3 regions of the Agarivorans sp. MS3-6 genome follow, and region 3 is predicted to be linked to each of the others. Evidence: predicted binding sites of a transcription regulator. Region 3 holds the regulator's gene; each other region holds the start of a gene.
The links. The regulator MetJ, encoded in region 3, represses methionine synthesis genes. The targets are predictions, from matches to a motif close to TAGACGTCTAGACGTCTA.
Positions count from the first base shown of each region.

Region 1: metK (methionine adenosyltransferase) is a predicted target of MetJ. The motif match lies at 6,496-6,513, and genes of this name have one in related genera.
Region 2: metE (5-methyltetrahydropteroyltriglutamate--homocysteine S-methyltransferase) is a predicted target of MetJ. The motif match lies at 2,473-2,490, and genes of this name have one in related genera.

Region 1 covers NZ_CM134202.1:1,479,305-1,489,857, forward strand. The annotation lists gene fbaA (class II fructose-bisphosphate aldolase) at 1-487, opposite strand, end outside; gene ACVFI8_RS06655 (phosphoglycerate kinase) at 631-1,794, opposite strand; gene epd (erythrose-4-phosphate dehydrogenase) at 1,850-2,875, opposite strand; gene tkt (transketolase) at 2,960-4,954, opposite strand; gene ACVFI8_RS06670 (chloride channel protein) at 5,162-6,433, shown strand; gene metK (methionine adenosyltransferase) at 6,554-7,705, shown strand; gene ACVFI8_RS06680 (hypothetical protein) at 8,091-9,953, opposite strand; gene ACVFI8_RS06685 (putative ATP-dependent zinc protease) at 10,435-10,553, shown strand, end outside.
Region 2 covers NZ_CM134202.1:3,230,254-3,240,806, reverse strand. The annotation lists gene ACVFI8_RS14865 (MATE family efflux transporter) at 1-59, opposite strand, end outside; gene metE (5-methyltetrahydropteroyltriglutamate--homocysteine S-methyltransferase) at 177-2,459, opposite strand; gene ACVFI8_RS14855 (LysR substrate-binding domain-containing protein) at 2,730-3,659, shown strand; gene ACVFI8_RS14850 (GGDEF domain-containing protein) at 3,755-4,762, shown strand; gene ACVFI8_RS14845 (YMGG-like glycine zipper-containing protein) at 4,821-5,591, opposite strand; gene ACVFI8_RS14840 (helix-turn-helix transcriptional regulator) at 5,792-6,733, shown strand; gene ACVFI8_RS14835 (hypothetical protein) at 6,738-7,019, opposite strand; gene ACVFI8_RS14830 (endonuclease/exonuclease/phosphatase family protein) at 7,307-8,266, shown strand; gene rarD (EamA family transporter RarD) at 8,259-9,194, opposite strand; gene ACVFI8_RS14820 (DUF6933 domain-containing protein) at 9,263-9,841, opposite strand; gene ACVFI8_RS14815 (HAD family hydrolase) at 9,917-10,553, opposite strand, start outside.
Region 3 covers NZ_CM134202.1:2,716,466-2,727,018, forward strand. The annotation lists gene ACVFI8_RS12485 (ABC transporter ATP-binding protein) at 1-677, shown strand, start outside; gene ACVFI8_RS12490 (aspartate/glutamate racemase family protein) at 684-1,379, shown strand; gene aguA (agmatine deiminase) at 1,446-2,537, opposite strand; gene ACVFI8_RS12500 (APC family permease) at 2,540-3,937, opposite strand; gene aguB (N-carbamoylputrescine amidase) at 3,942-4,823, opposite strand; gene ACVFI8_RS12510 (LysR family transcriptional regulator) at 4,929-5,822, shown strand; gene ACVFI8_RS12515 (DUF2059 domain-containing protein) at 5,989-6,456, shown strand; gene ACVFI8_RS12520 (VanZ family protein) at 6,580-7,011, opposite strand; gene ACVFI8_RS12525 (DUF2999 family protein) at 7,201-7,452, shown strand; gene ACVFI8_RS12530 (DEAD/DEAH box helicase) at 7,707-8,993, shown strand; gene metJ (met regulon transcriptional regulator MetJ) at 9,084-9,383, opposite strand; gene metB (cystathionine gamma-synthase) at 9,537-10,553, shown strand, end outside.

The DNA of each region.
Region 1 (10,553 bases), 1.2 Mb from region 3:
GAGCAAGGTACTCACCACAGATTTGGATGTTTTCTTCTAAAGACTCTTCAGAAAGGTCAATCATGTGAGAAGAGAACAAAGGCTTACCAGTTTGAGCGAAGAACTCTTCACCCGCGTCTAGTAGACCGTCAATCCAAGGAAGCAATTTCTTAGCGGCGTGGTCAGTGTGAAGAATCACAGGAACACCGTAAGATTCAGCAACAGCGTGAACGTACTTAGCACCAGCTACAGCACCTTGAATCGCAGCGCCTTGGCCTTCTAATTTAACGCCTTTACCAGTGAAGAAACCAGCACCGCCGTTTGAGAATTGAACAACAACAGGCGCTTTAGCTTTTGCTGCTGCTTCTAAAACACCGTTGATGGTGTCAGTGTTAACTACGTTAACCGCTGGAAGTGCGAACTTGTTTTCTTTAGCGATAGCAAAAACTTTTTGCAAATCGTCGCCAGAGATAACACCAGGTTTTACTGCATCGAAGATCTTAGACATGGATATAATCCTATTTTTAAAAATAAAACTTATTAAGTTTAAATTCTTACTTACGTTTGCTCACAGGCCGCATATTCTAACAAAGATATTCTCGGCATGCAGCAAACGAAAAAGCGGAATGAAATAATCCCGCTAAAGAAAACTTATGCTTTTGCGCGTTCTTCTAACATTGCCACTGCTGGAAGTACTTTACCTTCAACGAACTCAAGGAATGCACCACCGCCAGTAGAGATGTAAGAAACGTCAGCCTTGATACCGAACTTGTCGATAGCCGCTAGAGTATCGCCGCCACCCGCTACAGAGAAACCAGCAGAGTCAGCAATAGCTTTAGAAATACCTGCGGTACCCGCTTCAAAGTTCTTGAACTCAAATACGCCTACAGGGCCATTCCATAGAATAGTTTTAGCGTTACCGATGATTTCCGCAAGTGCTGCCGTTGAATCTGGGCCTAAGTCGAAGATCATGTCATCGTCTTGAACTTCTGAAACGTGCTTAATTTCAGCTTCAGCGTTCTCATCGAATGCTTTAGCACATGCAACATCAGTAGCCACTGGAATTGCACACTCTTTCATCAATTTTTTAGCGGTATCAACGAGGTCTGCTTCGTATAAAGATTTACCTACGTTATGACCTTCTGCTGCGATAAAGGTGTTAGCGATACCACCACCAACAACCAGTTGATCAGCAATTTTAGATAGAGACTCTAATACTGTTAACTTGGTAGAAACTTTAGAGCCACCAACGATAGCAACCAATGGGCGAGCAGGATTGTCCATCGCTTTACCTAATGCTTCTAGCTCTGCAGCAAGAAGAGGACCAGCACAAGCTACAGGTGCATATGTTCCTACGCCATGAGTAGACGCTTGAGCACGGTGAGCCGTACCAAATGCATCCATGACAAAGATGTCACAAAGAGCAGCATACTGCTTAGATAGTGCTTCTTCGTTCTTCTTTTCGCCTTTGTTAAAGCGAACATTTTCAAGAACGACTAACTCACCGGTGTTTAGCTCTAAGCCATCAAGGTAATCTTTAGCTAGTTTAACGTCACAATCTAGCGCGTCGTTTAAGTAGTTAACTACAGGCGCAAGAGAAAACTCTTCGTTATATTCGCCTTCAGTTGGACGACCAAGGTGAGAAGTAACCATTACTTTTGCGCCAGCTTCAAGACACAATTTGATAGTCGGTAGAGATGCCAAAATACGCGCATCTGAAGTTACTTTACCGTTTTTTACTGGAACATTTAGATCAGCGCGGATAAATATGCGTTTACCGGCTAGATCTAGGTCGGTCATTTTGATAATTGACATTATCAGTCCTCTATAGTTTCAAATTAAACTTACAGTTTAGCCTGCGTGGCTAAACCTACAATTCCGTGTTACTCATTAATTCTGCGGTGTCTAACATACGATTGGCAAAGCCCCATTCGTTGTCACACCAAGCCAACACTTTAACCAAATGTTCGCCACTAACCCGTGTTTGAGAACCATCAATAATGCTTGAATGACTATCGTGATTAAAATCGATAGACACCAAAGGTTCTTCGGTATAACCCAAGATGCCGCTTAATTTACCGCAAAGTGCTGCCTGTATGGCTTGATTTATATCAGAAACTGTAACTTTTTTACACAATGTTACACTTAAGTCCATCGCAGTAACGTTCTGCGTTGGCACCCTTACAGCAATTGCCTCAAACTTCCCTGCAAATTTTGGCAGGATCCGCTCTACGCCTTTAGCCAGCTTAGTATCAACTGGAATAATTGATTGCCCAGCGGCACGCGTTCTGCGTAGGTCCGGGTGGTAGGCATCAATCACTTGCTGGTCATTCATAGCAGAGTGAATTGTAGTAATAGTACCACATTCGACCCCAAAGGCTTCATCTAAGACCTGAATCACCGGCACAATACAGTTGGTGGTACATGAGCCATTTGAGACAACTGTATCTTGCGCTGTGAGCAGATGCTCATTTACACCATAGACTACTGTGTGGTCTACGCAAGGATCCGCAGGGTGGGAAAACAAAACTTTCTTAGCGCCAGCGTCAATATGCATTTGCGCATCGGCAACTGAACTAAAACGCCCTGTACATTCCATCACAATATCTATACCTAAATCCTGCCAAGGCAGCGCTGTAGGATCGCTTTGGTTGAATAATTGTATTGATTGGCCTTCTACAAATAGGGTGTCATTTTGCAGTAAAACATCCGCAGCAAATGTGCCGTGGGTGGAATCATACTTAAGCAAATGCGCCATTGCTTCTGGGCTCGCTAGTTCATTAATTGCGACAATATTGATTTTATGTTGGCGATGCGACTCAAATAAAGCTCGAAGCACACTACGACCAATTCGACCAAAGCCGTTAATCGCGACCCTTATGGGGGGGTTAGGCATAATATTCGCCTTTTATGTAACGCTGAAACAAAGAACCCTCTTAGCAGAGGGTTCTATTTTTACTGAACGACCAAGCAATAATGCTTACAGCAGTTCGTTAGCCATGTTCACCAAGTTTTCTTTAGTGAAACCAAATAGCTTAAATAGCTCACCAGCAGGTGCTGATTCGCCAAAGGTGGTCATCCCAAGTACTTTGCCATCAAAACCAACATACTTGTACCAGAAGTCAGCAATACCGGCTTCTACTGCAATACGCTTGCGTACTGAAATCGGTAATACCGATTCACGGTACTCTGCTGATTGCGCATCAAATACGTCGGTAGCAGGCATTGATACTACACGTACCGCTTTACCTGCCGCAGTGAGCTCTTCATAGGCAGCTACCGCTAGCTCTACCTCTGACCCCGTCGCTATTAAAATAAGCTCTGGCGTGCCTTCGTTATCTTTTAATACGTAACCACCGCGGGCTACATCAGCAAGCTGCTGCGCATCACGAGGCTGAGGAGCCAAACCTTGACGAGAGAAGATAAGCGACGTTGGGCTGTCGGTACTTTCTACCGCATGACGCCACGCTACTGCCGACTCTACTGAATCACAGGGGCGCCAAGTGCTCATGTTAGGCGTTAAACGTAAACTCGCTGTTTGCTCTACCGCTTGGTGAGTCGGGCCATCTTCACCCAGACCAATTGAATCATGAGTGTAAACAAAAATCGCCGGTTGCTTCATTAACGCAGCCATGCGTAACGCATTACGTGCGTACTCCATGAACATTAGGAATGTTGCGCCGTAAGGTTTTAGGCCACCGTGTAAAGTAATGCCATTCATGATGGCCGACATACCGAACTCACGTACACCGTAGTGCATGTAGTTGCCAGACGCATCGGCTGCTGTTACAGCTTCAGAACCAGACCACATTGTAAGGTTAGATGGAGCCAAGTCAGCACTACCACCTAGCAACTCTGGTAATTTAGGGCCAAATGCTTCTAAGGTTTTTTGCGATGATTGACGTGTGGCAATTTTAGCTTGGTTGGCTTGTAAGTCAGCGATGTAGTTATCAGCGAACTCTTTCCAATCACTTGGCATCTGACCAGTAACACGACGTTTAAATTCAGCCGCTAGTTCTGGGTGAGCAGCTTCGTAACCAGCGAATAGTTGGTTCCATGCTGATTGTGCTTTTTCGCCGGCTGTTTTTGCTTCCCAGGCTTGGTATACATCCTGTGGAATTTCAAAAGCAGCATAAGGCCAGTTTAAGAACTCGCGAGCAGCTGCAATTTCTTCGGCACCTAAAGGAGCACCATGACAATCATGGCTACCAGATTTATTTGGCGAACCAAAACCAATCACTGTTTTACAGCAGATCATCGTTGGCTTGCTCGTTTCAGCTTGCGCTTCTTTAATCGCGGCACTAATTGCGTCACTATCATGGCCATCTACGCCAGCAATCACGTGCCACCCGTAAGACTCAAAGCGCTTAGGAGTGTCGTCGGTAAACCAACCTTCAACGTCACCGTCGATTGAAATGCCATTGTCATCCCAAAATGCGATCAACTTGCCTAAACCTTGCGTACCCGCTAATGAACAGGCTTCGTGAGAAATACCTTCCATCAAACAGCCATCACCTAAGAAAGTGTAGGTGTAGTGATCAACAACAGGGAAACCTTCACGGTTAAACTGCGCAGCCAAGATTTTCTCAGCTAAAGCCATACCCACTGCATTAGTGACACCTTGACCTAATGGGCCTGTAGTGGTTTCTACACCAGGGGCATAACCATATTCTGGGTGACCAGGCGTTTTAGAATGCAGCTGGCGGAAATTTTTCAATTCTTCAATTGGTAACTGATACCCTGAAAGATGCAACAAGGAGTACAACAACATTGAACCGTGACCATTCGACAAAATAAAGCGGTCGCGGTCAGCCCAAGTTGGATCAGTAGGGTTGTGTTTCAAAAAGTCACGCCATAGTACTTCAGCGATATCCGCCATACCCATTGGGGCACCGGGGTGACCAGAGTTAGCTTGCTGAACTGCATCCATGCTTAAAGCACGGATCGCGTTGGCGTATTGACGACGAGAAGACATGAATTGCTCCTGAAATTTTAGGCTTTAGGGTATCGAGAGGCGCGTATTGTCACAAAGTCAACGAGCTTACTCAATATTTATCTAAAAAGAATCTGTCTATTTATTATAAAAATTGTTGTTAGTGCCAATTTTAGCGCATATTTTTTATTGCTTTGTTCATGATAAAGTACTGATACAGGATAGGTATTAATAAAGGAAAGCAAATAAATGACCTTAGATTTTTCTTTCCGTAGTCGTAGTTTATTTGTCTACCTATTGATTGGACTCTTCTCTAGCGCGCTGACCTTATTATTTAGTGACCTTGCTCACCTCGATATCAATCACCTACTCAACATACAAATCAGTCCCTTTATGTTCCCCATTGTGGCGGCTGTGAGCATTTTAGTGTTTGAAGCGATACTCAGCCCCTACAAACAAGTCGGCTTAATTTTTGTGGTAAAAGCTTATCATTTTGATGAAGGAAGGCTCTTTTGGGGGAATTTGCTTTATCAATTTGCCGTCGGTTTAATACTCACTTGGGGAGGGTATGCCGTTGGTGTTGTTGGACCCGCTTGTTATCTGACCGCTGTTGTAGCGAGTAATCTTTCACATGCAGCCCGTCTAACCCCTGGACAAGTAAGATTAAGCGTAGCGTGTGGCACCGCAGCAGCTGTCGCCGCGTTATTTAGTGCACCATTAGCAGGCACCGTTATCGCTTATGAGTTAATCATGCGGCGCTTTAACTGGCGGTCAATTATGACGATTGCCCTGGTCGCATATACCGCCAGCGCAATATCCCAGTTACACGGCGGAAGCGTATTGAGTATAGCGCTTCCACCACAGCAATTAGCATTTGAATCATTGCCGCTATTTGCCTTGCTAGGGCTGTTATGTGGTTTATTTGCCACCTTACTAGTACACGCGATTCGTTCAATGCCTAAACTCAAACGTAGCTATGCCATAACGATAGCCGCCACGGTTACAGCGTTTGCCGGCATGCTAAACCCGCAATGGTTAGGTTTAGACCCAATTACTCCTAATGGCCTACTCTATTGGGAGTTAGATCTTGAGCAGCAATCTTTGTGGTTGCTCGCTCGAATCGTTCTAACCACCGTCGCACTCGCTTTTGCCTTACCCGGTGGAAGCCTTGGTCCCATGCTGGTTATAGGGGGTATAGTAGGCAGTATCGTTGGGGAAGTGATCCCTAACTCCCCTAATTTGATGTTAGTCATTGTCGGTATGGGGGCGATGTTTGGGGCTGTTTTTCGAACCCCTTGGGCAGCTTTTTTACTAATAAGCGAACAAACTATGCAGCTGGAAATAGTGCTGCCAGCCATGGTGGCATGCCTTTGCGCTAGCGCCATTGCGAAGTACATTTTTCGCTCTCCAAGCCTGATCGAACAACAGCTCCTTAATGCTCAAATACGTTTGATTAATAGCCCTGTTATCGCCAAAGAAGAAAATAAAACCCTTGAGCCAGCGAGTCATCAACACAACTAATTACTGAAGGTGAATTATTTTCATTAATAAGACCTAGTAAAAGTAGTTTGCCTAAATTAGAATAGACGTCCAGATGGTAAAACATCCATACGTATAAAATTCATTTTACGAGATTTAAGCATGGCTACTCATTTATTTACTTCAGAATCAGTTTCTGAAGGGCATCCAGACAAAATTGCTGATCAAATTTCTGATGCAGTACTTGATGCAATTTTAAAGCAAGACTCTAAGGCACGTGTAGCCTGTGAAACCTACGTAAAAACCGGCATGGTTATGGTTGGCGGTGAAATCACCACTTCTGCTTGGGTTGATATTGAAGAAATCACTCGCTCAACAGTTCGTGAAATTGGTTACACCCATTCTGATATGGGTTTTGATGCCGACTCTTGTGCAGTGCTTAATGTTGTGGGTAAGCAAAGCCCCGACATTAACCAAGGCGTAGACCGCTCTCGCCCAGAGGAACAAGGTGCAGGCGACCAAGGTTTAATGTTCGGTTACGCAACCAACGAAACCGATGTATTAATGCCAGCGCCTATTACTTACTCTCACTTATTGGTTAAACGCCAAGCCGAAGTACGTAAAAATGGTACTTTAGATTGGTTACGCCCGGATGCTAAGTCACAAGTTACCTTCGCTTACGAAAACGGCATTATTACCGGTGTAGACGCAGTGGTATTATCGACTCAACACTGTGACAGTATTTCAACCGCTGATTTACGTGAAGCAGTCATGGAAGAAATCATCAAGCCGGTGCTGCCTGAGCAATGGCTAAATAAAAGTACTCAGTTCCACATTAATCCTACCGGTCGTTTTGTTATTGGTGGGCCAATGGGTGACTGTGGTTTAACCGGTCGTAAAATTATCGTAGACACCTACGGCGGCATGGCTCGTCATGGCGGCGGAGCCTTCTCTGGTAAAGATCCATCAAAAGTCGATCGCAGTGCTGCATACGCGGGACGCTACGTTGCCAAAAACATAGTAGCAGCCGGTTTAGCTGAACGTTGTGAGATTCAAGTGTCTTACGCTATTGGCGTAGCCGAGCCAACATCTATCAGTATCGAAACCTTTGGCACGGGTAAACTCAGCGAAGAAAAACTGATTGCATTGGTACGCAAACACTTCGATTTACGCCCGTACGGTATTCTGAAGATGTTAGATTTAGAGCGCCCAATCTACCAAGCAACTGCTGCCTATGGTCACTTCGGTCGCGAAGAGTTTCCTTGGGAGCAAACAGATAAAGCCGAGCTATTAAAAAGTGAAGCTGGCCTTTAAACCATTTTTGCATGAGTAGCTAAAAGCCTATAATCAATGATTATGGGCTTTTTTATTGTTTCACCCATTCTCAAAACCCTCCTCTACGCTTAAGAGCTAAGGCACTTCCTCTCATTACTCCCCTGAGTATTCCATGCTTGCTGCAAGTTGAGAGTCCGAATAACATATTTGCAGATACTCGCTCCACCAATAAGCGAAACACTCTGATTGCTTAAGCTAGGTAACACTATTAATAAAACAGGTATTTTATTAGAGAGATAATCCGCCACAAAGCGAATCTGGAAACTAATAAGAACAAAGAAAGGTCGATGATGGCTGGTACTGCAGTCCCAAAAAACGCTCTCAACAAAGAGAGCGTCACTGCAGTTTTACTGGGCAATCAGCACTACGCTAAATCTTTATCTTTTAGTGACTCGACATTGCTCAATTGATTACTCAGCTTGGTATTTGCGAAGCTTAAACTACTAATATCCTGGTTGGCTTCATTGACTTGTCTTTGTAACTGACGATTAAAGGTTTCACTTGCCTTAAGCTTATCTGAGAGCTCATCAAGGCTAGCTTTCAATGAACCATTATCGATCTTGCTATCAAGAAACTCTTCGTCAAGCTTACTTAGCGCCAATTTAGTCAAAATATGCCCATCTTGCTCTTTACGTAAGCTTATTTCTAAAGATTTTAGTTGCTGTTGTATTTGATTAATTTGGTGTTCTTTATCTAATAATCTTCCGTCAACATCAGACAAGCTATGATTCAATTGTAATTGCGAGTTTGCTGCGGCTAACTGGCTACGAGCCTGAGTCAATTCAGCGGTTGCCTCTAAGTAATTAGACTCGATTTTTTCAATCCTACTTTCTAATTGAATTTCTCGTTGTTGGTATTGCTCTAATTCTGGTAGCACTTGTTCTAATTGGGCTTCAACACCGTTATTTAAGGTTTCTAAGGCCTGATTATTCCCGGTTAAATCGGCAATGTTGTCGGTTAGTTCTTGCTGCTGTTGATATAAGGCTTCAATGCTCTGTGCATCACTAAGGCATCGTTGCTCTAAAGTACTTACTTGCTCCCTTAGTGCTGCCTCTCGGTCCAATATTGCGTCTTTATCCGCTTGGTCAATGACTGAATTTTCCAACTCAGTATTTAACTGGGTAAGCTGTTGCTCAAATTGTTCAAGCTGCTCTTTTTGTTGGGTATTCTCTTGCTTCAACTGCTGGTATTGTAGGCTTAACTCTTCTGTTTGCTGACTTGCCTCTAGGGTTTGCTGCTCAGAACTCACACTCAACTGTTGATTTAACTTGCTTAACTGCTCTGATTTTTCATGCAATTGCTGGTTATTGGCATTAGCTTGCTTCACTTGCTGGTCTAACTCTTGATTTTTCTGCTTAAGCTCTGCTAGCTCGAGAGTTAAACCAGAGTCTCCCTCTTGTAATTGCTTATTTTCTTGCTCTAAAAACTGATTAGCTTTAACCAGTTCGGTCACTCGGCCACTAATATCACAGTGTTCTTCGGTCAACTGCTTAGTATGGGCTAATTCTTGATCTAAGGCTTCACTCATTTCACCAAGCTGCTTGCGTAAAGCAAGTTCTGTTTCAGATTGCCTTGTCGTTGCAAGCGCATCACTCTCTTTATATTGAGCTAGCTCCTGCTCTGCAACTTGTAATTGTTGTATTAGCTCTGCATTAGCGGCTTCAATTTGTTGCTGCTGAAGGTGTTGCTGTTGTGAATTTACATTTGCTTGCTCAAGGTCTATACGAACAGTTTCAAGCTGATTCAGCAACTCTACTGAGTGTTGATTAGATTCATCTAAGCGCTTGAGTTGTTCACTATTGTTAGCTGTTGAGGTATCCAATTGCTGTTGAAGTTCGACTAACTCCGTTTGCAGCGCATGGTGACGCGCCTCTGACTCGGCAAGAGCATGTTGATGATCGTGGATCAGCGACAAACGCCCCTCTTCCCATAGTTCTTGTTTCTCTTTGGTTAAACGTTCCACTCTAGCTTCAGTGGATTGATTTAATTGCACGAACCATTGGTTGAGAGACTCAGCAAAACCATTTGGTAATTCAGCAATAGCATGTTGCTGCCCATACATTTTTGCCAAGCGCTGTTGAGTACTGCAAATAACTTGATTGAGCTGCTCTGCTGGCACAATCTCGCCAGTTTGTTCTTTTATGTACTCAGCAAAAGCCTGGTCTTCTAAGCTGGCTCCTTGCTGAATAAACTGACAGGCCAATGTATCTAATTGTTCAACATCCATCGTATTTGTCCCAAAGACCGATCATTCCATGGTCTATTTACTACTCGCCCAATACAAGCACAGCAGAAGTATAGCTCTCCCATACATCTCGCTTGAGCACTAACATATCTAGCTAAAAAACTATCCATTAGTCCGACTATACCAATGCTTAATTTGCTGGATCAATCGGCAATATTTAAAACAGTTAAGAGAATCATCATATTGTGACTAAACAGGTGTAACGACATTACCTAAGTCTCAGTTTAACTGAGAGTATATCTATCTTTTTGAAAACTAAGTTCAACATTACTGGCCTGTAAGCAAGGGCGATAAGCCATCTATGACAGAGACAAAATCAGCAGATTGTTAAAAGTATTAAGGTTACACTTCTTATCAAGCGCTATTCTTTCGCTAATAGTTAACTTTATTAATCGCTTGGCTCGATATAGCCAACATTTTAGTGCTATAACAAATGTGTACGTGTCTAAATTGAAGGTTAAAGATGAATTTTATTTCTCGCTCTGTGTGTATACTATTTTCACTGTTGGCAATCCAAACTCCTGTTTTGGCAACATCTCTTCAGCAAAGCCCCTTCTATGTAAACGGTGCCTATTACCACTT
Region 2 (10,553 bases), 510 kb from region 3:
GAAGACATCACCACAATGTGGCGGAAGATATCACCAGAAATGAACTTTGCCTTTGGCATAGAAACTCACGACACGACAAGATAGTGTTTAGTGTAGGCGCAAAACTCTCCGGAGTCATTGGCCAAATAACCCCTAAGTTATAGGGGCTATAAGCTTCAGCAAGTGACACTAAGTGATCATAATGCTAGGCCCTTAGGCCAATTAACCCGCAGTTCTTTAGTAGCCAGTACCATGTTTTCTAACGCCGCTTCAGTTTCTTGCCAATTTCGTGTTTTTAAGCCGCAATCAGGGTTTACCCACAAGCGTTGCAAAGGGATCCACTGTGCAGCTTTATCAATCAAGTTTTTGATCTCAGCCACACTTGGAATATTAGGCGAGTGAATATCATATACTCCGGGCCCAATTTGGTTAGGATAAGCAAAGTGCTCAAAGGCTTGTAACAAGCTCATGGCAGAGCGTGAGGTTTCAATAGTTAGCACGTCAGCATCCAGTGCAGCTACAGCAGGCATAATGTCATTAAACTCGCTATAACACATATGTGTGTGAATTTGAGTCTCAGGTTTAGCGCTAGCGGCTGATAATTTAAATGCTGATACAGCCCAATCTAGGTAGCTTTCCCACTGGCTACGTTTAAGCGGCATCCCCTCGCGAATGGCCGGCTCGTCAATTTGAATCACCTTGATGCCTGCTTGTTGTAACTCATTGACCTCATCATTTAAAGCTAAAGCTATTTGTTCTGCAATCTCAGCACGACTGAGGTCTTCTCGAGCAAAACTCCAAGTTAAAATAGTCACAGGCCCAGTCAACATACCTTTCACCGGCTTAGTGGTGAGAGATTGAGCATAGTGAGTCCACTCAATAGTGAGCGGTTTAGAACGCTCAATATCATCAACTATAATCGCCGGCTTAACACAGCGAGAGCCATAACTTTGCACCCAAGCAAAACGGCTAACAATAAAGCCATCTAACAACTCTGCAAAGTACTCCACCATGTCGTTTCGTTCCGCTTCTCCATGCACCAATACATCAAGGCCAAGCTTTTCTTGGCGCTTAATCGCATCAGCAATATGTTTGGCCAACGCGGCATCGTAATCAACCTGACTTAAAGTACCCACTCTATACTCGCGACGCTGGCGGCGAATTTGATCAGTTTGCGGAAACGAACCAATAGTCGTGGTTGGTAGCAGAGGTAACTGCAGACTTTGCTGCTGAATTGCTTGACGTTTAATAAAGGTCAATTTACGTTGGCGCTGTTCGGGGTTAAGCTGATCAAGGCGTCGCTGAAGCGCTGAGTTGGTCTTTTTGTTAAGTGTTTGTAAGGCTGCGCTGTATTGACGAGATAACCGTAAAGCATCAGCATCACCACTAATAGCGTCATCCAATAGCTGTAGTTCAGTCAACTTTTGTTGCGCAAATGCAAGACGATACTTGGCATCACCCAAACCATCTTCATTGTCTAAATCTAGCGGGCTATGCAGTAAAGAACACGATGAAGCAAGCCATAAGCGCTCGCCTAAACGTACTTTTAGTGAACGATAGCGCTCAATTAAGTCTGGCAAATTCGCACGCCATACATTGCGCCCATTAATTATCCCTGCCGACAACACCCATTTTTCAGGTAACCAAGTAAGCACTTGCTGTAGTTGCTCTGGTGCCGCACTCAGGTCAAGATGCAAGCCGTCTACCGCTAATTGTTTAATGACATCGGCATTATCGAGTACGTCGGCAAAATAGCTGGTTAACAGTAACTTAGTTGGACTAATGCGGGTACGATAAGCATCTAAAAGCGCTTCTTGCCACTGTGGCTCTAACTCTAAACCCAATACGGGTTCGTCTAGCTGAACCCATTCAACACCTAAAGCAGCCATTTTCTGAAAGATTTCACGATAAACCTTTAATAGCTGCGGTAACAGTGATAAACGTTGAAAACCGGCTGTCGCAGCGTCGTCATTTTTGCCCAAATATAGGTAAGATACCGGACCAAGAATCACCGGCTTAACCGCATGCCCCAGTGCTAGCGCTTCTTCAATCTCATCGAACAACTGCTGCCACTGTAGGCTAAAGCAGCTGCTCTCGGAAAATTCAGGCACAATGTAATGGTAATTAGTGTTAAACCATTTGCTCATGTCAGAAGCGGCATGATTACAAGCACAGCTTTGCTGACCACGAGCGATAGCAAACATACTGTCTAAGTTAAGATTATCGACTTGATGACGCTCCGGTATATTGCCCAACAATAACGACGTATTAAGTACTTGGTCGTACCATGCAAAATCGCCCACGGTTACCCATGTTTGACCGTTATCTTGCTGAACTTGCCAATTTTTCTGACGAATTGTTCTCCCCACTTCAAGTAATTGCTGCTGCGAAGATTCGCCTCGCCAATAAGCTTCTAGTGCAAATTTTAGCTCTCGCTGCTTGCCAATTCGTGGGTAGCCTAATATATGTGTTGTACTCATCTGAATATCCTTTTAGCCGTCTAGATGTATATAGAACAATAGTGGCTAGCAAGGTGTAGTAACACAATTGAAAAAAACGCAAACCAAAATGAATATATTTCAACAACCCTTGCTTTATAGGTCTAAAAAGGGGCGCGTTCATCACAGTGACTAATTTCAGGTGAAATATATTCAAGTTAAGATAAGCAAGCATCACGTCATCTATACAAGCTATGGCTCGCTATCTAAGCTCTGATATCACATTTAACAAAATGCCAAGGGTAAATAACGATGCTCGAATTGAAACACCTACGTAGCATACAAGCTCTGGCTGGTGGTCCTTCGTTAAAATCCGCTGCAGCCAAATTATTCATTACCGATTCAGCCTTGTCTCATCAACTAAAAGACCTGGAACAACGGGTTGGCGCGACATTGGTTGTCAGAAAACAGCACCCCTTGCAGCTAACCCAACAAGGTTGTCAATTACTCAAGTTAGCGGAACATGTTTTACCGCTAATAGAAAAAGCCGAACAGCAATTATTGCAACCTCATCAGCAACAGAGTCGACTCAATATAAGCGTAGATTGCCATGCTTGTTTTCAATGGTTATTACCCAGCTTGCAACAATTTCAGCAAGCATGGCCTGAAATAAGTAGTCACTTTTGCCAAGATAAAGACTACAACGGACTGCCCTTACTACAGCAAGGAGAGACTGATTTACTGCTTACATCTAGCGTGAAGATAGAGGAGCAAATCCATTATAAAGCCTTGTTTGAATATGAAATGGTACTCATTTTTCCACCTAAACATCACTTCAGTAAACAAGCCAGTATTCAGGCATTGGATCTAAAATCAGAAACCATCATTAGTTACCCCATAGCCTTACAACGCCTCGACTTATATCAGCATATTTTGCAGCCAGCCAAGATCCAAGTTCAGCAATGGAAACATGCCGACAACCCTGCCATGTTATTGCAAATGGTGGCAGCGGGTATGGGGGTAGCAGCTATGCCTTATTGGGCCGTAGAGCACTATGCAAGGCAACAGTTTGTACAACTACGCTCATTTGAACGACCACTATGGAGGCCAATGTATGCTGCATATACTAAAAACCGACATACTTGCTTGGCCCTGCAAGCCTTTATCCAATTGGTTTTACACCAAGCCTTAGAACATCTAGAAGGGACACGACGGGTGCGAGCAAAAAACCATCATCACTAATTATTTGACGGGACAGGCAAAATGAGTTTACTTTTAATAACATAAGGCTAGCTGTCCTCCTCATCAATTAGATTGTTTGGCAAAGGTTCAACTCTATGGTGTCTGACTGGTCTCCAGCAGAATTTACAGAAAGAAAAATGAGCTTAGTGATGCACTTAGCGGGTTTCATTCCTAGTGCCTATTTTTCAATTCACCACTTAGTTGATGGCATTTTTTGGTATGGATTGAGTATTCTGCCTTGTGCATTGGCTATTCTGGTGTCCTTATTTCTTCTTTTTACCAAGCCAAACTCTCAGGGCTACAAAGTGGCAGATGCTTGGTTTTTGTTGTTAGCCATCCCTCCTGTATTATTGGCCCTTACTCAGGACAGCATGCATGGGGAGTTTTTTGTACCAGCGCTAATTTTGGCTTGTTTTATTCACCTGCCTCTAAAAGTTGCTGAACGCTTAGTATTATTGGTTAGCCTTGTCGCCATTATCCTAGGCACCTTACATCTTGGGATCCATCAAGGGATCCGTTTTAGCCTTGGCGTAGTGGCTTCACACATTTTTGCTTGGGGCTTAGCCAGAGTATTAGTGAAGCAAAACAACGAACTTAAAGAACTCGCCTTCAAAGACTCCTTAACCCGCTGTTACAACCGCCGCGCCTTATTTGACGAGCTGCAAAAAGCCAAACAACAACACAAACGTAGTAGTATTAAAGCCACCCTCATTTTATTGGACTTAGACCACTTTAAACTCATCAATGATCAGCATGGGCATCATGCAGGCGACCAAATCTTGGTATGGTTCTCCCATTTCTTGCAAAATAACACTCGGGGTAACGACCGCGTTTTTCGTTATGGCGGTGAAGAGTTTCTGATTTTATTGCACGACGCAGACTTTGATATGGCTTATCAAGCCAGTGAAAAGCTGGTTGAGGCGATCTCGCAGCGTGAAGCACCACTGCAACTCAGCATAAGCTTTAGTGCTGGTATATCTTGCATAAAAGATGATGAAAGCATAGATGATTGGATACAGCGAGCCGATCTAGGTTTATACCAAGCCAAACAAGCCGGCCGCCGGCAAACTTGGCCGGTGCAGTTTACCAGCATAGAGACGTGAAACCGACAGTAAACAAGCTAAGGCCCATTGCTCTAATGGACCTTATTCAGTCAGCCGCTTACCCAGCTTTACTGAAACGGTAAGACTGAATCATCTTTTCTTCATTACCTTGCTGGGCGTACGTTTCCACTAACCAGAGCTGTGGGCTAACCACACGTAACTCCATACGCATATTATTGTTTTTAACCTGACTTAAAGGATAGTAACTAAATCGATTCATGCCCGCCTGATATTCACCAGCATACAGCTGTTCATTATCTAAAGATGAAGCATTAACTCTAAGTTGATGGCCTTGTTGCTCGCTATAACTAATGGAGGTGCTAGCTTGCAGTTCAAGCGGCTGTCCCGCCATGTGTAGTTGGTCTAATTCGATGGTAGCGGTATCACTTTGTAACATTTTTCCACTCGCTAAACCTTCCGCTTCAATAGTGCTACCGTCAGGCTTAATAGCCCAAATGCTTACCTGCCAATGCCCTAACAATTTGTTAAGATGATCACTTTGCTTGCTATTGCTATCACCATTCAAAATAACCGTATTTGGCTGGCTGATTGCCTGTGCGGTCGTGTCTGTACGGCGATTTTCTTGTTGGTTTTCGTAATCGCGCATCGCTCCACTAACCCCCCCTGCGGCAGCCCCCACTGCGGCACCTTTAACAGCAAGATCAGCTTCACCGGTTACAGCCCCCATCACCAAGCCCACTAGAGCTCCACCTATTGCACCCGTTTTCATTCCTTGATTCGAATTCGCTTCATCATCGGTTGAGGCGCAACCAACTAATACTGTGCCGGCTAACAAAATGATACTGATAGAGCTACCTAGTTTATGCATTAATCTCTCTCGCTAATTGAAATACTTGATGAGATAAAGATAATCAATTGCTCAAATAAACATCAGGGCACGCCGTAAAAAGTTTTATGCCGCGAATGCCTAGGGCTACCAACAACAGGTATATGGGCGTAGCAAGATGGGGAGAGAACAAAAGTTCTGCTAAGATAAAATCAATAGGAACAATACTTTGCTAACATCTAATGACCAACTATAAAAATATATCCGATTACATTCAGCAGCAGCGTAAAAAAGCAGATTTAACTCAGGAACAGTTGTGCCAAGTATTAACTGCGTTTAGCCCTGAGTTTGGCGATTTAGACCCACTAGCGGTTAGCCGCTGGGAGCGTGGTAAAGTAGAACCTAGTTTAAATCGGCAGCTTGAAATCATTCGTTATTTTGGTGATGAGCCCTACCAAATTATCACTGCTGCTGAGTTTCACTCAAAGAACTTACCGTCCATTGATGCGATGAATAAGTTATTAGTGGCTCGCGCTAAGTTTAAACACTATCTAGGGGCACACCCCTACCTGCCGCAACAAGATCTACGCTACCAACAAGTATGCCCACCTGATGAACTGGCCGATCGTAGCTGCCAACACCTTAGCCATTATATTGCCAATTTGTCTTTTGGTTGCGAGCAATGGGACCCACAGTACTTACAACAACTGCAAAATACCGAGAGTTCATTAGTTAGCTATTACTTCTACTTTGGGCAACTGGCTGGGCACAGCTATGCATTAAGGGTTAAGCCAAAATACTTTGAGCAATTACTGCACTGCGAAATAGATGAAACAGACGTAAAACCAGAGATGCTGGCGTTACCTAGTGAGCCAGCCGGTTTATATATTTACTCTGTTTATGCTGGCAGGATACAAGCTATCAACCAGATTTATCAGCACCTATTTAAAGCTATCGCCAATGACCCTTCATTAGCCCAATTTGGCATGCGCGTTCGCCGAGACATTGCACATGTGATGCTGGAGAGCATTCCTCATACCTTAGAAGCGCTGGGTCCGCCCAGTGATAATATTGAGCTAGGGATAAAACATCAGGGGAAGCGTTATCAGTTTATAAGCTGCCGAATCGAACGTTTGGCTTTACTCAACTCACCGGTACTGTTAAATATTCTAAGAGATGATTGAGTGATTAGAGAGGCAAGCTTTGTTGCTCTTTACGCCAAAGCCGATGGCCGCAACCTAAACAAACACACTCTCGACGATAATCCATTAAACTGGCTAAACCGTATTCCCAAGTTTGATCGCTATGACAATAGATACAAGCATGTTGGGCGCCATTTTCAGCTTGTTGCAGACTGTTACGCAGGTAGTCTTCGAAAGTAGGTAAACGTAACCAAACCCGCTCATTACTATCCCGTCTGTAGTAATACAGTGCCACCGAGCCGAACAATATCAACAACAGTTGGAACAAAATAGCCACCTTGGTTTTTCTATCGCTTAAGAACTCTATGTCGAGTTCAATTTACGCTCTAGATCCTTGCCTAGATAAGATATGAAAGCAACTTAGTTTTTAACAAATCCCCCAATAAGCGCAAAAAACCGGCATATACACTGTTCGCAATTGTTTACGTTATTAGTGGGGCGACCAACAAGCGTTTTTAATTACACCTAAACGGCATCGGTTTGCTATATTGTGACAGTTGCGCTCGCCATAAATGCATTGCTCCTATATTGATCAGGGAAAGCTCCAGTAACTTAATGAATACACTTTTAAGAACAAGCTCTACGCTAGTTTCATTAGCTAGCATACTGTTGGCCGCGCTAATTGTAGCCTTAGAATATTTACCCGATACTACTTGGGGCATATCCTTAAGTTACTTAATGCTGTTCTCACCTCGCTGGTGGGCCTTATTGGTCATTTTGGCTCCCACAGTGTTGTTAGCTCAGATGGTTAAATGGCAATATCTGGTTTGGGCCTTAACCAGCGTTATTTTTGTTCAATTTCAAGATCTACAATTACAGCTGCCCAATCAACAAGTTGGCCAGCTCACTATACTGTCGTTAAATAACGGCAATGGTGCGAGTTCTGAAAAGATTCGCTTATTGGTCGAAGAGATACAACCCGATATTGTTTTCATGCAGGAATCTAAACCCGAACGGGTTGAGCAAGTCTTTGACGATTCCTGGTATAGCCATTGTGACCACTTATGCACGGTCAGTAAAACACCTCTTGAACATCAAGGCAGCCTTTCTAGAGAAACCTTCGGCGGCTGGGGTAAATTTGCGGTGTTCTATCATACCCAAATTGGCAATAAAACACTGAGCATAGCCAATATCCATATGGACACGCCAAGGCCTACCATTAACGCACTGCTTCATCGCAGTGTTGAAGCAGAAGAGTTTGCGAATTTGCACTTTGCTCGCAACATGCAAGCATCCTTAATTGCCTCGTGGGCTAAGCAGCAAATCTCTTTTGTCGCTGCGGGTGATTTCAATATGACCACCCAAGAAAACCTTTATCAGCGCCATTTAGCAGGTCTAAATAACGCTATTGATTTGGTGGGTAGCAGTATTAATTACACTAAATACACCTCATGGCACGGTGCTAGAATTGATCACGTCTTAGCATCCCAAACGTTTACCTTCACCCAGGCAAAGGTACTCGCCTCCGTTGGCGGTGATCACCGTCCAGTAACCGTCAGCCTAAACTTTAACTAGGCCTACGCCGCCTAAACCCTTGTCTGACCCCATCAATAGCCAACAGCATTAGGGCAACAACGATGAGCAAATAGGTTGGCCATTGTTCAGCTGACAAACGCTCGCCCAACAGCCAGCCGACACTGAATACTAAGATAGGCTCTAAATAGCCCATTAGACCAAACAAACTCATTGGCAAGCGATTAGCTGCAAATAAAAACAACAACATGGGGATGGTGCCAGCAAGACCCAACCCAAAATAATATAACCAGGGGAAGTGATGATAAAAAGTGACCATTTGGCTTTGTTCTGGGCTGACACCGTCACTAAAAAATAAATAAAGCACAGCCAAAGGTAATAACAACAAATTATCGATAGTAAAGGCTATGTGGCTAGGCAAAGGATACTTACGGCGTAACATAAAATATAAGGGGTAACCAAAAGCCACCAGCAATACCACCCAAGACAAACCATCAGCCTTTAAATAGGCGTAAGCAACACCCACACCGGCAATGCTCACAGCACTCCATTGCAAGCGACTGAGCCGCTCTTTGTAAACAAATCGCCCTACTAATACCAATACCAAAGGTAAAGAAAAATAGCCTAAGGCTACAGGAAGAGTTTGACCATTAGCTGGAGCCCAAATAAATAACCAAAACTGCAAACCTACCAGTACTGATGCCAGTATCAATCGCGGCCAAGCTGTTACTTTACTCAATTGGCTCAACACTAATGGCAGCTGTTTCATCAATAGCAGCCCCACCAGCATCAACAGACAACTCCATACTATGCGCTGCGCTGCCAGCCAATTACCGCTGTTTTGGTCTAAAGGAAATTGATGAATATACCAAGGCAGAAAAGCAAACATGCAAGAGGCTGCCACAGAGCTAAATAAGCCCAGGTAAAACTGAGTTTGATGAGATGAAGATAAGGCCAATTTACTGCTCAATCATTCGCTTAAAGAACTGATTAAGCAGCAAATAAAACTTGGCCGCAAGTTATTTGAACAACTTTAGCCTAGTGTATGACCATTTTAGTAGCAGGCTTTGCTGCTAATTGACGACATTGCGCCGATGCCGCCATTGCTTGCCATTGCTGCTGCATTTTTTGATAGGGGCTCAGGCCAGCTTGACGCTGAGCGTAATCGTTCAAGATGACCCCCCAACGAAATTCATCCATTTGTTGCTGAGGTATTTTTGCTTCGCGTTTGGCCATGGCCAATACCAAGGCTTTTACTTTTGCTAACTGAGGCGCAACTGGGTGATTAACCCCGTCAGTGACCAGGACATTCTGAAAATCCGCTAGCATATTTTGCTTGAGGGCATCAATCTCCTCATCTTGTAAATCGGCGACAGCAATCGCTTCAGTAAGAACACGCAGTTGCCAAACCCGCGCGAAGTGTTGGTAATCGTCTTGGCTAAGATTGAAGAACAACATAACGTAACCGCTGGCGCGCTCAATAACCGCTAAACATTCATGGCGGCCAACAGCAAAGGCATGGGCGCTCCAGCTGTGGCGAACTGAGGCGTTTTCTAAAGAAGGTAACTCACGCGGCAAGCAGGCTTGTACATCGTTACTGATTTGAAGTTCAATCATAATTTGCTCATTGCTGATTCTAATAATCTTCAATGAGCAAAAACAATGCCAGCACTTAGCGTCAAAAAAACGCTATTAGCTTAATTCACTTAAAACGTCCGCCAAGGAGTGACGAATTTGATGGCCAAGCTGCTTTAACTGAGGGCTAGGCGGTATAAGATCAGGAATTTGGTAAACCCGCATGCCAGCTGCCACCGCCGCCCGCACGCCATTGTCAGAATCTTCAAACGCTAAGCAATGCTGTGGTTGTGTATCTAACGCACTGGCGGCCATTAAAAATATTTCTGGGTGGGGCTTACTATGACTAACTTCGCAACCCGTTGAGACACTATCAAAATATTGGCTTAAGCCTGCATGCTGTAATTTGGCTTCGGCTGCAGGCCTGCCTGAAGACGTCGCTACGGCCAATGGTATCGACTGACTTTTTAGCCAAGCCAGTAACTCTACAACCCCATCTTTGATCGGTAGCGCTTGATGCATAGTAATAGCGTGATACTTTTCCAACCAACACGCCCTAACTTCATCATAAGGGAAATCATCACCATAGCCAGCGCACAAAATTCGTTTTATCTGTCCAGCATTGGTACCGATTATTCCCAAATAAACCTGCTCTTTAAATTCAATGCCAAGCTCAGCACAAGTCTCAGCAAAGGTGTCATATGATACGCGTTCACTGTCCAGTAACAGTCCATCCATATCAAACACGGCAGCG
Region 3 (10,553 bases):
ACGTTTATGCCCTAAAAGGGGTATCGATTAATTTGCATCAAGGTGAAACCGTGGCGCTTATTGGGGCCAATGGCGCGGGGAAATCCTCTATCTTGCGAGCCATCACCGGTTTAACTGACATTAAGTCGGGGGCTATTCACTATCTAGGTGAGCGTCTCGATGGCACTTCAGCACCCGATATTGTGAAAAAGGGCATTGCCATGGTGCCAGAAGGGCGACGGGTTTTCCCGTTAATGTCGATTAAAGACAATTTATTGATGGGGGCATTTACCCGGAATGACAAAGCCGGTATAGCCGATACGCTCGACAGTGTTTTAGAGCGTTTTCCCAGGCTGCGTGAGCGTTACCAGCAGCAGGCTAGTACTCTATCAGGGGGCGAGCAGCAAATGATGGTGATTGGTCGAGCCCTGATGGCAAAACCTAAAGTGTTATTGCTCGATGAGCCTAGCTTAGGTATTGCGCCCAAGTTAGTACAAGACATAGCTCGCTCTATTGTCGCTATCTCTAGGGACCAAGACGTAAGCGTATTGTTGGTAGAACAAAATAGTCGCATGGCGATGTCTATTTCCAATCGCACCTATGCCTTATCTACCGGCTCGGTAGTGCTTGAAGGGCAGTCCAGTGAGTTGATGAATGATCAGCGGATTAAAGCCGCTTATCTCGGCGGAGAGGTGTAACCAACGATGCGAATTCTGGTAGTTAATCCTAATACCTCAGCGGCCATGACCGACAAAATCGCCCTGTCAGCCAAGCAGATTGCGGCGACTGGCACTGATATTATTGCAGTGCATTCGCAACATGGACCTGCGTCTATAGAAGGTTATTACGACGAAGCCTTAAGCATTCCCGGTATGTTAGCGGCGATTCAGGCTGTGGTGAATTACGATGCCATTGTGATTGCGTGCTTTGATGATACCGGCTTGGATGCCGTGCGCTGCTTGACCGATAAACCGGTGCTGGGCATTGGTGAAGCGGCTTGTCATGTGGCGTCGATGCTGGCTAATAAGTTTTCGGTGGTCACCACCTTGGCCCGCTCGGTACCAGCATTAGAGCATAATTTGCTGGGCTATGGTATGGACAGAAAATGCGTGAAAGTGCGCTCATCTGAAGTTGCGGTATTAGAGCTTGAAGAGAATAATCCTGCAGCCTTGTCAAAAATTTCTAGCGAAATTGAACAGGCCATTATTCAAGATCGCGCCGAAGCAATTGTATTAGGTTGTGCAGGTATGACCGATTTAGCCAACGCTTTGTCTATAAAATACGGTTTACCAGTGTTAGATGGAGTGTCTTGTGCGGTGTCGTTATGTGAAAGCTTGGTGCGTTTAGGAGTGAATACTTCCCGTTTAGGTGGTTATTCACCGGCGGTGGATAAGTACTGAAACAAGATAAACCAAGCCAAGCGGCATTGACTTGGTTTATCTTTCACGAGGTGTTTGTCTGCGAAGTTAGACGCTAGGCACTTGTTGGGTAATGCAATGAATATTGCCGCCACCCAGTAAGATTTCACGCGCCGTCACTCCCACTACCTTATGCTCAGGAAATGCCTCAATCAGCACATTTTTGGCCAATTCATCGTTAGCTTCATCTAGTAGAGGAAACACCACTAAGCCATTGCTTATCAGAAAGTTGGCGTAAGACGCCGCTAATCGCTCACCGGCCTCACGTTGCATGCCCTCGGTTTGGTCTATTCCCGCCGCTTCCTCTTCACTCATATAAAGAGGGCCAGGCATGGGGAGTTTATATATTTTTAGCGCACGGCCCTTGGCATCGCGTTCATTACTGAGCTGTTTATACGCGGCTTGGCTAATGGCATATTGCGGGTCGCTGGGATCATCACAGCAAGTGAGAGCCACTTCTCCGGGCTTAATTACATGCATGATATTGTCTACATGCCCATTGGTTTCGTCGTTATATAAGCCCTTGTCTAGCCAGATGATTTTCTCTATACCCAAATAGCTTTTTAGATTCTCTTCTATTTGTTGCTGAGACAAATCAGGGTTTCTGCTGGGGTGAAGCAAGCATTCTTTGGTGGTATATAAGGTGCCGTCACCGTCAGTGTGAATGGCTCCGCCTTCTAATACAAAGGGGGCTTTGTAGCTAGCGTCTCCAGTGATATTGAGCATCTTCTCGGCCACCGCATCATCTAGATCCCAAGGGAAATAAAGGCCATCAACTAAGCCGCCCCACGCATTAAATTGCCAACTAATACCGCGGCGCTCGCCTCCTTGATTAACCACGTAAGTAGCGCCAATGTCGCGCATCCAGCTGTCGTTATAAGACATCTCAATCACTTTGATATGGGCTGGCAACTGGGCCCGTGCATTAGCGTATTGGCTTTGTTCAACCAACATTACCACTGGCGTAGCTTGGGCAATCGTTATTGCTACCTCTACAAAAGCGTGTTGGGCAAACTTGCCGCTATAGCGCCAGTTATTGCTGCGTAATGGCCATGACATCCACACTTCGCTTTGTGACTGGTGTTCACCGGGCATATAAAAACCGGCACTGGCAGGTACCTCTTCGATGATTCTGCTCATGCTTAAGCTCCTGTTTCGCTGGCCAGATTCAGTGGGCTACTTTGTCGTTTCGCTCGTAGCAGTAGCAGCTCACCAAGGGCAATGGTGGCTAGCACGCCGCTTAATACTGGAATGGTATATTGCCAATCGATAGTGCCGAAAATGATATCTGGGAAGATAAATAGCACCACCGCTTGTAAGATAACGAGGAAACAAATAACGGTCATCGCTAGCTGCACTTTGAGCCCGCCCGGTATTTTAAATGGCCGGGCTGTTGCTGGATCGTTAATACGCAGCTTTAAGTAAGCAGGGAACATCAATAAGTAAGGTAATAGGAAGATGCAGCTTGAAAAGGCAAACATCGACCAGAACAACTCATCATTGGTGTTAGCAAAAAAAGTGTAGATGAAAATAACGGCAGTAGAAACTAACCCTGTGATGATGTTCGCACCTACCGGGGTGGCGTATTTAGCAGAGCTTTTTGCCACAATGTTAGGTAACTCACCGTCTTTAGCTGACTGCGCAGCAGCGCGGCTAGAACCCATGGTCCAGCTCACCATATTGCCAATAAAGGTCAGTAGGGTCACAACGCCTAGCGCATAGGTCATAAATATACCTAGCGGACCATTGCCAAACAGTACTTTAAGGGCATCAATAATGCCTGCTACTAAGCCCACTTCTTCAACCGGCAGTGCCATTAGTATGCCCAAGGTGCCAATAATGTAGAGAAAGGCCGTAATTGCAATGGCTAAGAACACCACCTTGGGAATTTGTTTTACGTCTTTCATTTCTTTAGTCATGGTGGCGACCAATTCAAAGCCCATTAAATTGAAGACTAACGCAGGAAGAAATGCCGCTCCGGAATCAAAAGAAGGCATTATTGCCGCTAAGCTAAATTCGTTGGCAACACCATTTTTCATCGCATAAATAAAACCGCCTATGCCAAGCACCGAGATTATGAGCACTTTTAATACCGCACATACATTGGTAATTAGCACCCCCACATCAACTGAGATATTACATACCCACACGGTTAGCCAAGTCAGGCTTATGCAAATAAACACCTGAGCGCTAAGGGGTAAGTCTGGCGCAAATAGTTCTGAAAACATACCGGCAAATAAGATGTACACCGCGGGCATCCACAAGCCAACATTTATCCAGTAAAACCAGGTCGTTCTAATAGCCCAGCTGGAGCCAAAGGCTTTCTTTACCCAGTCGTAAATGCCTCCCTCTCCGGGGTAGGCGGCGCTGAGTTCTGAGGTGATCAAGCCATAAGGAATCACAAAAATAACTAAGATGAGTGTCCACCACCCTAGAGAACTTACGCCTATAGACGCTGACGCCGTTAAGGTGTCTACGACCAGTACCGCACATAAGCTAAACAATGCCAGTGGGGTTATGCCCATTTTTTTAGTTGTCATGCGTCTAATCCTTTAACTGACCATCTAGGGTTAATAAGTGTTGGTAATGCTCGGGGCGTCGATCTCTAAATAGCCCCCAAGCACTGCGCTGAAACTCAATCTCGTCTAGATCAAACTGGTGTACGAGTACCTCTTGAGTATCGCGGCTGGCTTTAGCCAGTACTTCGCCGGTGTAATTGGCAATAAACGAAGACCCAAAGAAGGTGATTTGATGATCGCGAGACTTTGCTTGTTCGCAGCCAATTCGGTTAGAGGCTATCACTGGCACCTGATTGGCAGCGGCATGCCCCTGCATCACACATTGCCAATGCGGTTGAGAGTCTAGCTCTGGTTGGCTTGGCTCACTGCCAATAGCGGTTGGAAAAAATATTAACTCGGCACCTTGTAAGGCGAGGCTACGGGCGGTTTCTGGAAACCACTGATCCCAGCAAATACCAATGCCAACTTTGGCATAACGGGTGTTCCAAACCTTGAAGCCGGTATCGCCAGGGCTAAAGTAGTATTTCTCTAAATATCCATCACTATCGGGGATATGGGTTTTTCGATAAATGCCTAACAGCGAACCATCGGCATCAATCATCGCCAAAGAGTTAAATTTCACGTTGCCCGCTTTTTCAAACCAGCTGAAGGGCAACACCACTTCTAGCTCCTTGGCTAACTCAGAGAGCTTTTTAAAGGCCAAATTATCTTCTAAGTAACTGGCGAGCTTGTGATATGACTCTTCAATTTCAATACAAAAATATGGTGTTTCAAACAGTTCTTGAAGCAGGATGATTTGCGCGCCTTTGGCGGCGGCTTCTCTTACTAAATATTCTGCCTTGGCAAGATTTTCTTCTATGTTCCATGAACAAGACATTTGTGTGGCGGCTACAGTGACTTTTCTCATCCCAATTCCTATACGGGTGATGCAAACTATGGAACATTTTTATCTTAAAAAGGGTTATTATAAAAACGCTATTTTTTTATTTGTGTATGAGAGATATCGATAACTATGGACATAGATATAAATCAACTACGCCTGCTGGTGGTATTAGAAAGGGAAAGGCATTTATCTAAAGCCGCCCAAAAGCTGTTTATGAGCCAGTCAGCGGCTAGCCATATTTTGTCTAAACTGCGTCATCGTTTTGATAACCCGTTATTTATCAAAACCCGCACCGGCATGGAGCCAACACCGCTGGCTCAAGCCTTATTACCTGATATTGAAAAGGGCCTAAGTTCGATAGACATGGCCTTAGCCAAAATGAAGCCATTTAACCCCTTACTCGACGCCAAAACGTTTTACATTGGTGCTATCGACTACTTTGAGTTTTATGCACTGCCTAAATTGGGCAAAAAAATGGAGAACAGTGCACCCAATGCACGAATTGCGGTAGACATTCTTTCCGAAAACATCCAAATGGAGCGGGTAGAACAAGGCCGAATAGACCTGATGTTAGGGGTGGATACATTGCAAAATATGCCGCGTTATTATCACCGTTATCATTGGCTAAGCGATCCTTATGTTGGCATTGTGTCCAAACAACAGAGCAACTTTCCTGAAAATTTTACCTTTAGAGACTTTGTAGAGACGCCACAGGTACACCTACCCTTAATTAACTCGGGTGCCGATCCCATCGACCGATGGCTACTGGCGCAGCACCAAGCTCGGCAGATTTCAATGACGGTGCAAAGCTATGCGGTGGGCGCAATGGTCACCGCCAATACCCGTAACTTAATGTGTGTGCCGCAACGGATTGCCAAAGAACTCGAACAAATGCTACCGGTACGCATTGTTGAGCTACCAGAGGGCATACCCGAGCTATCGTTAAGCATGTTTACTCATCAGTTATACGATAGCCAAGAGAGTGTTCAATGGTTAATCAAACAAATTCAGCAATGCACCTGACAAGTTATTCATGCACTCATCACCGGGTTTTAGGTGAGCCTGGGTATCACGCTCCGGTAAATTGCGATTAAAATCACTTTAAAATATGGACTATTGCCACTTGCTTGTTAATGTTAGTCAACGATTTATCAGTACTTTTCTCAGCACCCATATACAAGGATAGAAAGTGAACAAATATTTACTATTACCATTGATGGTTTTAACCTTTGTGACGCCTACGATGGCTCAAGAAACGCCAATCGATGAGATGTTTAAGGTTATGAAGATGGACCAGCAGTTTGAAGGTGGATTCGAGGCCATGATGCCAACCATTGATCAGATGACCGCTCAATTTAGATTGGATAATGAGGGTAAGGAAGAGCTTAAGGGTATTTTTCGTGCTTGGTTTAATGAAGATATCGACCGTCCGAAAATCATTAATGATATGAAAGAGCTGTACACACAAACCTTTACTGATGATGAAATCATCGAGATTACAAAGTTTTACCAAACGCCAGTCGGTAAAAAATTCTTAGAAAATTCAGCCCACTTAATGCAGGTAGGTGCCCAAGTAGGCATGCAAGAGGCGCAATCTAAACAAGCGATGTTGATGGAACGAGTAAAACCTTTCTTGGAAAAGCACGGTATTAAATAGGCGATATGCCTCTGGCTCCCCACCTAGACTTAGGCGGCTTTTATATCTTACTTTAATAAGCCGCTAGTTGATGTTGGTATATGTCCGACCGCCTTACAGTGCAAAGCACTGGGCTCAATCAGACTAAGCGATAGGCTTAGTTTCTCCCGGTGACAACGGTGACTTACTTTGCTGATTCGCATAGTAACGATTGATTAGAAAACAAGACATAGAAGCGATGGCTATGCCGAGCATGTCTGCCGAGGCGTCGATAAGGTCAAACGTGCGATGCGGTATAAATGCTTGGCTGAGCTCTTCACCAAGGGCAAATATAGTCACCAAAATAGCTCCCCAATAAAGCCGAACACTCGCAATGGCTAAAACGCGAAACTTCAGGGCGATCACCAAGATAAACGTGAGTGTGCCAAAAAGGCAAAAGTGGCCTAATTTGTCGCCATAAGGAAACGAGGCTACAAAGTTAAAAAACACGCTAGAGCCGCCAGTATTCGCTAAATAAATAACCCACAAAATAAAGCCAAGAAAGACTGCTGCGAATACAGTGGCCAGTTTATTCATAATCAATCGCTAAAGAACAAGAAGACTTGCAAAGCAATATAACAGGCCGTTCAACTTGAGATAAGCGAATGATGCTGAATCATAGAGACTGCGTTAACCGGGTTAACAAGGTGGTGGTTGTCAGTGTCATCATATTCAGTCAAATGGTAGACTGCTCCCTTATTTTGTTTAGTGTTTAAAGGTAATGTGATGAACCCAATTATTGCAATGTTGAAAGAGAACAATATTAGTGACCAACAGATCGGCGAGGTGTTTCAAGCGCTGACAGACAATCCTCTTGCAGCAATGGCAACGATCTCTCAGTTGGGCTTACCTCAAGAAAAACTTCAACTTATGCTCGGCCAGGTGATGCAAAACCCCGCTTTGATTAAAGAAGCGGTAAACGAGTTAGGTTTAGATTTCTCGAAAGTTGAAGCCGCCAAAGAGCAGCTTCAGAAGTAAGTTTCATTGCTAGATAATCTGCAAGGGGCGTTTAGCGGTTATATATTACAGTCTTATCAGCCCGTTTTATCTTTAGCGTTGTAGATTGCTCGCTTAAGCCGAATCGACAACCCTTGGCTAGTTCTGTTGGTGTCAATGTTGCTGTGGCTGGCCGCACGATTAGCTAAAGCACTTGAGCCCTAAAAGCGTTCGACCACCGTTAAACAGCCTTGCTTAGACTGACGAAGCGGTGCTGCTGTAACCGAGGTTTTTCTATGTCATTTGAGTTACTAGGCTTGTGTAGTGCGCTGTTGAAAAGTGTTGCTGAACAAGGTTATACAAAACCAACACCGATCCAACTCGAAGCGATTCCGGCGGTACTGAGTCAACGTGATGTTATGGCGGTGGCACAAACGGGTACCGGTAAAACAGCGGGTTTTATCCTACCGATGGTACAGTTGTTATCTGGCGCTGCTAGCCCGAAGGCTAGCTCGGTTCGTGCACTTGTTATTACTCCCACTCGAGAACTTGCCACTCAAGTGCTCATGAATGTACAAAACTACAGCCGTCATATGAATATTCAATCAGCGGCGGTGATGGGGGGGGTGAGGATAGAACCGCAAATAACACAGTTGCAAGCGGGTGTAGATATCTTGGTTGCCACCCCTGGCCGTTTGATTGATCTATACAAGCAGCAAGCGATTCGCTTCGATCAGCTTGAGATCTTGGTGTTAGATGAAGCCGACCGTATGCTGGACTTAGGGTTTATCGACGAGATGAGCTACCTCCAAAGTGTACTGCCTAGCAAACGTCAAACCTTGATGTTTTCAGCGACCTTTTCAAAACAGATCAAATCGCTGGCGAGCGGTATGCTCAATAATCCGCTGTTGATTGAAGTTGCCGCCGCAAACAGCACGGTTGATTCGGTTAAGCAGCGTCTCCATCCGGTAGATAAAGCGCGTAAAAGTGAGCTGCTGATTCATCTTATTAAGCGTAATAATTGGCCTCAAGTGTTGGTGTTTAGTCGTACTAAACTGGGTGCTGACAGTTTAGCCTCTCAGCTTGAAACGGCTGGCATTAGTGCCGCTTCTATCCATGCTAACCGAACCCAACACGCTCGTACATTAGCTTTAGAAGGGTTTAGAGACGGCAGTGTTGCAGTGTTAGTTGCTACTGATATTGCTTCTCGAGGTATAGATGTTAGTCAACTGTCTTGTGTGATTAACGTCGATCTGCCCTATGTAGCAGAAGACTATGTGCACCGAATTGGTCGTACTGGTCGAGCTGGCAGCTTTGGTTTAGCGGTTTCACTGTTTAGTGAGGATGAAACTAAACAGTTGAGAGCAATAGAGCGCTTAACGGGCCTGAAGTTCAAACATGACATTGTCCCTGGCTTTGCGCCCAAGCCCAAACCGAAGCAAGCCGTGAATATATCGGATGATGATGACGAATATGGCAATTTTGAGCCAGACCCAGAACCGCAAGGCCGAGCTAAAGGGCGAGGAAGTCGTCAGCCCAAGGTGGCTAATCGCAGTGGCAAAAAACGACCGCGCAATAAATGACAACAAGCAGATTAAAGAAAGCAGCCGTAGTCTTAAGACTAAATTCATTGGCATGCAGTTAAAGCAAAGCCGCTCTAACAGCGGCTTTTTCTAATCTTCTTTATTGAGTTCTGCTAGGGCGGCCTTTTCTAAGGCCGGATCTGGCTTATCTTTTTGTAAGTCGGCATCATCGGGCAGAGGCTGACCAGTATAGGCATGTAAAAAAGCTTCGCAAAGCAATTCGCTATTGGTGGCGTGACGCAAGTTATTAATTTGTCTGCGGGTACGTTCATCAGTCAATATCTTTAATACCTTAAGAGGTATAGATACTGTGATTTTCTTAACTTGTTCGCTTTTTTTACCGTGTTCAGCGTAAGGGCTGATCCACTCACCGTTCCATTCTGTCGACATACTACAATACACACTAAACCAAAGAGACCCTATTGTAACGGGGGAAAAGCCACTTAGCAATCCAACAGCAAAGACATTTAGACGTCTAGAAGTGTTGACGTCTTTTTTGCTGGTGGTAAAGTGGCAGGATAAATTGAGGGAGTAAATCAGCAAATGTCTTTAAAAGATCTTCAAGCAGCCACCATAGCAGTGCGCAGCGGTATTGAAAGTGATAGCCAGCACGGCGCAGTAGTTCCGCCCATTTATTTGTCGAGCAACTACAGCTTTGCTGATTTTAACCAGAAACGCCAATTTGATTACAGCCGCTCAGGCAACCCTACACGCCACATTTTGGCCGAAGCCATTGCCAATTTAGAGCATGGCGCGGGCGCGGTCATTACCAATACCGGTATGTCGGCGATTAACTTGGTTACAGCCTTATTAGAGCCGGGTGATTTACTGATTGCTCCTCATGATTGCTACGGCGGCAGTTACCGCTTATTTGATAGTCTGGCTAAGAAAAGTGCTTTTGAAGTGGCTTTTGTAGATCAAAATGATTGGTCAGCACTGGCTGAGCTATTAACCAAAAAACCTAAAATTGTTTGGCTAGAAACGCCAAGTAATCCTTTATTGCGAATTGTTGATATTAAGACTATTGCCGAGCAAGCTCATGCTGTGGGGGCCTTGGTGGTGGTAGATAACACCTTCTTATCGCCAGCCCTGCAAACCCCTATTTTGTTAGGCGCAGATATTGTGGTGCATTCGGCCACTAAATACATAAATGGCCACTCTGACGTGGTGGCCGGAATGGTCGTAGCGGCCACTGATGAGTTAGCCGAGCAGCTAGCTTGGTGGGCGAATTGTTTGGGCTTAACTGGCTCTGCCTTTGATTCCTATCTCACTTTGCGCGGCTTACGGACTCTCAAGGCCAGAATGAATGTCCATCAGGAAAATGCACAAGCCATTGTGGCGTGTTTGCAGCAGCAAAGCGCTGTGGGCAACATTTATTATCCTGGTTTACCTGAGCACCCGGGCCATGCGCTAGCGCAAAGCCAGCAGCGTGGTTTTGGTGCTATGTTGAGTTTTGAATTGGCTTTAGATGAGAGCCAAATGGTGAAATTTTTGAAAGCGTTGCAGCTGTTTTCCTTGGCCGAGTCGTTAGGTGGAGTAGAGAGTTTAATCGCCCACCCT